Regions from separate parts of the Paenibacillus motobuensis genome, predicted to be linked through region 3. Evidence: predicted binding sites of a transcription regulator. Region 3 holds the regulator's gene; each other region holds the start of a gene.

Evidence for each region. The regulator Rex, encoded in region 3, represses fermentation and respiration genes when NADH is low (regulators of the CRP and FNR family bind a similar motif). The targets are predictions, from matches to a motif close to TTGTGAAATATTTCACAA.
Region 1: a site for Rex is predicted at 1,059-1,076, ahead of ABD014_RS24655 (flavocytochrome c). Genes of this name have one in related genera too.
Region 2: a site for Rex is predicted at 1,089-1,106, ahead of ABD014_RS17515 (DUF1641 domain-containing protein). Genes of this name have one in related genera too.

What each region holds. Positions count from the first base shown of each region.
Region 1 is NZ_BAAACX010000028.1:159,793-162,068, reverse strand. It holds gene ABD014_RS24660 (DNA repair helicase XPB) at 1-869, opposite strand, end outside; gene ABD014_RS24655 (flavocytochrome c) at 1,266-2,276, shown strand, end outside.
Region 2 is NZ_BAAACX010000015.1:356,177-358,452, reverse strand. It holds gene ABD014_RS17520 (NAD(P)/FAD-dependent oxidoreductase) at 1-508, opposite strand, end outside; gene ABD014_RS17515 (DUF1641 domain-containing protein) at 567-1,004, opposite strand; gene gltC (glutamate biosynthesis transcriptional regulator GltC) at 1,298-2,209, opposite strand.
Region 3 is NZ_BAAACX010000016.1:202,379-204,654, forward strand. It holds gene dinG (ATP-dependent DNA helicase DinG) at 1-522, shown strand, start outside; gene ABD014_RS18885 (redox-sensing transcriptional repressor Rex) at 556-1,206, shown strand; gene ABD014_RS18890 (amidohydrolase) at 1,196-2,276, shown strand, end outside.

The sequences.
Region 1 (2,276 bases), on a different contig from region 3:
CGGTGCGTTAATATTTGATAGGTTGACACGGTAACTGCTCTAACCTGCTTCTTCTCCCCTGAATATTCACCGATCATGTCCGATGTGAGTGTCGTCTTGTCCAGCAGCTCGGCGATCCATTGCCGTACCGAGGTAACGCTTGAGGTTAGAATCAAAGTCTCGCATTGGAACCGTTCCATAGAAGCAAGACCAATCACCGTCTTACCCGCCCCGCAGGGCAGCACAAGCACGCCATTGCCTCCTGAGCCTTGCTCTTGATCCCTCGCAAATGCAGTGACACTTTGCTCCTGATACGGCCTTAGCTTGAACTCAGCCCCATTCGAAGCAACATTTCTCAAGGTGAAAGAGAGCGATTTACCATCATGATACCCAACCTTATCGAGTACTGGATATCCCAAACGAGCCAATTCCTGTTTTACGCTGCCGCGATAGGCAGCCGGGAGCTTCATTCGCAGATCATTGATGCGAGCCAGCCCGAAGGACGACAAGCTGGGCTCCAGCTCCAACTGGCGAAGGATCTCTTCCTCCTCACCTTCCAGCCATAGCATCCCCTCCTCGCCTTCGGCAGGGAGTAGCTTCAATTTTCCATACCTCGACACCGTCACCTGAATATCTGAGATCACGGCCGGAGGAAGCGACCACCGGGATATCGACTCCAGACTATTCACAATTTCTGCCGCAGACTTCCCCCCGGCAGCCGCATTCCACAGCGATAGAGGAGTAATACGGTATGTATGATAATTAGCCGGACTCTTCACCAGCTCAGCAATCTGTATCAATTGTGCCCGCGCTTCTTCAAAACCGGGATGATTCCTCTCTAGCAATACCGTACCGTCCCTCTGTACAATACATGCTCCAGCCGCATTCAAGCGCTGCACCTTCCTTCATTATTTATTCTCACCCACCAGGAACTTTTCTCACTCCCGATGATAATCTCCTAAGTAATAGCATCTCCAATCCCTCTTGAAAAAAGACGAAACTATTCATAACAACAACTATTATCATAACAAGAGATGAACTAACCTCCAAACGGTTTGTCATATATTGTATTTCAATGTTTGTGAATAAAATCACTATGTCTATCCTTATCCTATATTACAATAAAGGGGATCTTAAAGAAGCCAAATGCAAACGAAGGAGGGGATAACCGAAATGAAATGAGGCCGTGAGGAACTGATCTTTCGCTTCTCATTTCAAGTTACACTCTCCTTTTTTATGCGCATCTTTAAGTTCTACTAGAAATAGAAAATGGAGGGGTTAAAATCATGCAGAAGAAAGCTGCAGCAATCCTGATTCTCATGCTATCTTTCGTACTCGTCATCGCGGGCTGTGGAAGCGGGAACCAGAACAAGAAAGACAATCAAGGGCAGAACGACACCACAAAAGAAGAGGCCGCAGGCAATGAAGCTGTCTCAGGCGCATCAAAAACGACTTACACACCACTGGATCAACTCCAGGACAAATACGATATCATCATTGTCGGTGCGGGCGGCGCAGGCATGTCTGCCGCACTTGAAGCCAAGAGCAAAGGCTTGAACCCTGTTATTTTTGAGAAAATGCCGGTTGCCGGCGGGAATACGCTTAAGGCGTCTTCGGGTATGAACGCGTCCGAGACGAAGTTCCAGAAGGAACAAGGGATTGAGGACAGCAATGATTTATTTTATGAGGAAACTTTAAAAGGTGGCCATGGCACCAACGATAAAGAATTGCTTCGGTTCTTCGTGGACAATTCAGCCAGTGCAATCGATTGGCTGGATTCCATCGGAATTCGATTGAATAATATTACGATTACCGGCGGCATGGGCGAGAAACGCACACATCGTCCTGAAGATGGATCAGCGGTTGGACAATACGTTGCCAACGGACTGCTGAAGAATGTCCAAGAACAGGAAATTCCGCTGTTCGTTAATGCAAATGTGAAGGAAATTACCGAAAAAGATGGCAAGGTAAACGGCGTTAAAGTTCTCTTTGACGAAAAAGATGAGAAGACCATTACTGCAGACGCTGTTGTCGTAACGACCGGCGGCTACGGCTCTAATATGGATATGATCTCCAAGGTTCGCCCGGACTTGGAAGGCCTCGTTACTACGAACCAAGAAGGCAGCACTGGCGATGGCATTCAAATGATCGAAAAGCTGGGCGGTACTACCGTGGATATGGATCAAATCCAGGTTCACCCGACAGTACAGCAAGATAAATCGTATCTGATCGGGGAAGTGGTACGTGGTGAGGGCTCGATCCTCGTCTCGAACGAAGGCAAGCGCTTTGTCAATGAA
Region 2 (2,276 bases), on a different contig from region 3:
CCAGTTCAACACCAGTCAGACCGCCACCACCGATCAGAATCGTTGCATCAGCTTCGTTATTCGTCTTCGCGTATTCCGCAATCTTACCTTCGATATGACGGTGAATACGGTTAGCATCTTCCGCAGATTTCAATACCATGCTGTACTTCTCCAGACCAGGAATTCCGAAATAAGCGGTGACACTGCCCAGACCAACTACAAGTGCATCATAGCTTAGTGTAGTTCCGTCAGACAGCTTCACTTCTTTATTATCTACGGAGAATTTATCAACCTTGGCGATGCGAAGATCGATATCTTTTCCTTTGAATACCTTCTCCAGAGGCAATGCAACTGCGCGTTCAGAGATATTACCCGCTGCCAGACGATGCAGTTCAGTAATAATCTGATGAGTAGGGAATTGATTGATTACAGTGATCCGTGCTTCTGATTTTTGCAAATATTTGCGAACGGTCAAGGCGCTAAGAACACCGCCATAACCGGCACCTAAGATGACAATATGTTTTGACATGACTCCGTCCTCCGTTCATGCATTAGTTAATATTTTGGACTCCCACTTATATAAATCACTATTTGCGATTATTACGTTCTCCGGCCACTTGTAGATAAGCGTTAAAGAAACGGAAGATCTTCTGTGCTTCAGGATCCTTAAGCATTTTGAGCAGACCAAAAAGACCGATAACCTCTTGGCTCGCATCTGCACGATCCTTGGCTTCGATCACATTGGCAGCGATATGCTTCACCTTGTCCTTAACCGGTCCCGCGATCTCTGTGATAGCCCCAATCGTATCGTTCTTGAGGATCTCGTCTGTAGATACAGATTTAGCAAAATCATAAGATTTCGTCATCACATTTACGAGCTCGGTCAACTTCGGAAGCTGCTGTACCAGGGCTGTCAATGATTCCTGAACTTCAGGGGTTAACAGTTGATCAATAATATCCCGTCCACCTTGATTGGACGATACTGTCTCTTGCTCAGACTTCGTTTCTGTGATCGCTTCTGACATAGCTGATTCTCCTTTGCGATAAGCAACAATGCTTGAATTTGGGAGAGTTAGAGGCCCCCATAGCCTTTCTCGCTTAATAAAAGTTAGTGAAAAACTGAACAATTCCTCACACTTGAACACCCATAATTAATTTTACCACATTTTCAATAAAAAAAGTCATTAAGTTATGAACTTAATGACAAATATCACAGCACTTATTTCAAGTTAACAAACTCGGCATATATTTATCCCTAATATCAGGAAACTCAGGTATCATTTATGCATGGCGCCGGAGCCTACTATCATGCTTATTTCTAATCAAAACTGCTATCGAATCCGAACATATCCGAATTATTCTTCAGAAACTCATAGAACAGCTTCTCTGTCGGCGGCAGCTCACGATTAGCAGGAATAATGACCCCGACATCCCTTGTAACGACGGGTTCAATGACCGGTAAAGTAATAATTGTGGAGGCGAGATGCTCGTTCAAAGCGATCTCTGGTAGAATGGTCAGTCCCATCCCCGCGCCTACCAAGCCCTTGATCGCATCGAGATCATCACCCTCAAAAGCGACCTTCGGCTTGAAGCCCAGATTCGAGCAAGCATCCACCACAATCTCTCTTAGAATGAATCCTTCCGGGAATAGTACGAAGTAATCGTCCTTCAATTCACTAAGACGAATCGCGCTTTTCTCGACCAATCGATGATTTGCCGGCATCATAGCCACGAATTTCTCCTGAAATAGAATCTCGCTCTTAATCTGCGGCTCATGCTGTGGGACAGGCCCCATAATCGCCAGATTCATGTCGCCCTGAATTACCGACTCCACAAGCTCCTTGTAGGAACCATGCTGCAATTGGAAATGAACTGCAGGATAGCGTTCACGGAAGGCCGAGACAACCTTCGGAATCATCTGCGCCGCCAAGCTACTGGGAAATCCGATGCGAACCGTACCGCGTTCCGGATCCAGGAACTCGTTAATCTCCTGCTGGGCATTGTCAATGACCTTCATTAATTGTTCCATATGGGACAGAAATAACCGTCCGATTGGCGTCAGCTTTACTTTGCGTCCCTCATGGATGAACAGATTAACTCCCAATTCCGATTCCAGCTTGAAGATTTGCCGGCTTACCGCAGACTGCGATACATGCAGCACATAGGACGCTTCTGTTACATGTTCAAGCTTCGCTACCTCAATGAAATATTGAATCTGTCTCAGTTCCAAAGCCCTTCACCTCCAAATTTCTGGCGGTCATTCATATTGATATCATGACTCCCGATTAGTCTCAGGC
Region 3 (2,276 bases):
TATCGGATGTTGCGGCAAGTATATGACCCATTAAAAGAGCGGCTGGTCGATGAAGGGATTACCGTCATTGGACAAGGGATGGATAGCGGCAGCAGAACGAAGCTGACCCGTCGTTTTCAAGGGCAGCAAGCATCGGTACTGCTCGGGACAAGCAGCTTCTGGGAAGGCGTAGATATTCCTGGCGAAGCATTGACGAGCCTGGCGATTGTCCGCCTGCCGTTCCAGCCGCCGAATCACCCGCTGGTTGAGGCTAAGAGTGAAAGACTTCAGAGAGAGAAGAAGAACCCCTTCATGAAGCTGTCGGTACCTCAGGCGGTCATTCGCTTCAAGCAAGGGTTTGGGCGTCTAGTTCGTTCTTCCGCGGATCGAGGAATTGTCGTTGTATACGATACTCGCATCTTGGAATCTTATTATGGCAAATACTTTTTATATTCATTACCGGGACCGAAGATGGAACATATGACACTTACGCAGATGGTTCCTCGGATCTCAGAATGGTTAAACGATGACGAAGAGTCGTAATTTCTTCGAAATGCACCTGTAGGGGGAAAATATATGAAATCAGAAAAAATTTCAGATGCGGTTGTGCGCAGATTGCCTGTATACTTGCGGTTTCTTAATGAATTAAGCCATCGCGAGGTCTTGACGGTTTCTTCCCAGGAGCTCGGACAGAAGCTGGATCTAAATCCAGCTCAAATCCGCAAAGATCTCGCTTATTTCGGCGATTTTGGTCGGAAGGGGATCGGGTATGACGTCTCATACTTGATCGAGAAAATACGGCAAATTCTAAATTTAGACCAGCAGATTAATGTAGCTCTTGTCGGAGCCGGTAATTTGGGGCAAGCCTTGTCCAATTACAATACTTATGTGAAGGATAATATGCGGATTATCGCAGTCTTTGACGCCAACCCGGACAAGATCGGCAAGAAGATCAAAGACATTACGATTCAGCCGATCGAGGAGTTGGAACAGACTGTAAGAGATAAGCATATTCAGATCGGGATTATTACGGTACCTGATGTGGAGGCGCAGCGCGTTGCCGACCAGCTCGTTGCCGCAGGTATAGGGGCGATTCTGAACTTTGCGCCTACAATCATCAAGGTTCCTTCTGACGTGCGTATCCATGCGGCAGATTTCACAACAGACCTTATTAGTCTTGCTTATTATTTGCAGAGCGGAAAGGAATTACCGGAAGATGAGTCGTAAATGGTTGATTAAGAATGGTACATTCGCAGTACTGGACGGGAAAAATCCGATCGTCCATGGTTATATGCTGATCGAAGGAGATACGATCTCTTATATCGGCGAGGAGCGCCCAGAGGGCGTAGAAGGTGCGGAGACATATGATGGCAAAGGCCTGCTCTTCATGCCGGGCCTCGTCAATTCACACGGGCATACGGCGATGTCATTGCTGCGTGGTTATGGAGACGATATGGTCCTGCAGGAATGGCTGGAGCAGAAGATGTGGCCGATGGAGGCAAAATTTACTCCTGAGGATGTATATTGGGGTGCTTCTTTATCTGTCCTGGAAATGGTCAAAGGTGGAACTACGACCTTCCTAGATATGTATGATCATATGGATCAAGTGGGTAAGGTTGTTGAGGAATCGGGCATCCGAGGTGTTCTAACACGCGGTGTGATCGGCCTCTGTCCACCTGAACTACAGGATCAGAAGCTGGCCGAAGCGATCCGCATTGCTCGTGATTGGCACGGCAAGGCTGAAGGACGGATTACAACAATGATGTCGCCGCATGCTCCGTACACATGCCCGCCGGACTATATTGAGAAGTTTGTGCAGGCAGCGCATGATCTTAATTTGCCATTACACACACATATGTCCGAGACAAAAGCGGAGGTCCAGCAAAATGTTGACCAGTATGGCGTTCGTCCTGTTCAACATCTGCTTAATCTGGGCTTCTTTACTCGTCCATCTTTGGTAGCTCATGCGGTGCATCTGACCGATGAAGAGATTGAGATTCTTGCCGCCCATAAGGTGGCAATCTCTCATAACCCGGGCAGTAACCTCAAGCTGGCTAGCGGGGTAGCGCGGGTACCGGAGCTGCTGAAAGCAGGCGTTACGGTGTCGCTAGGTACAGATGGCCCAGCGAGCAACAATAATCTCGACATGTTCGAGGAGATCAGGCTGGCCGCTCTGATCCATAAAGGGGTGTCCGGCGATCCAACGGCCGTACCTGCCCTTGAAGCCCTTCGTATGGGAACAGAGTATGGGGCGAAATCGCTCTACTTGAACAATACGGGCAAATTGGCAGCTGGAA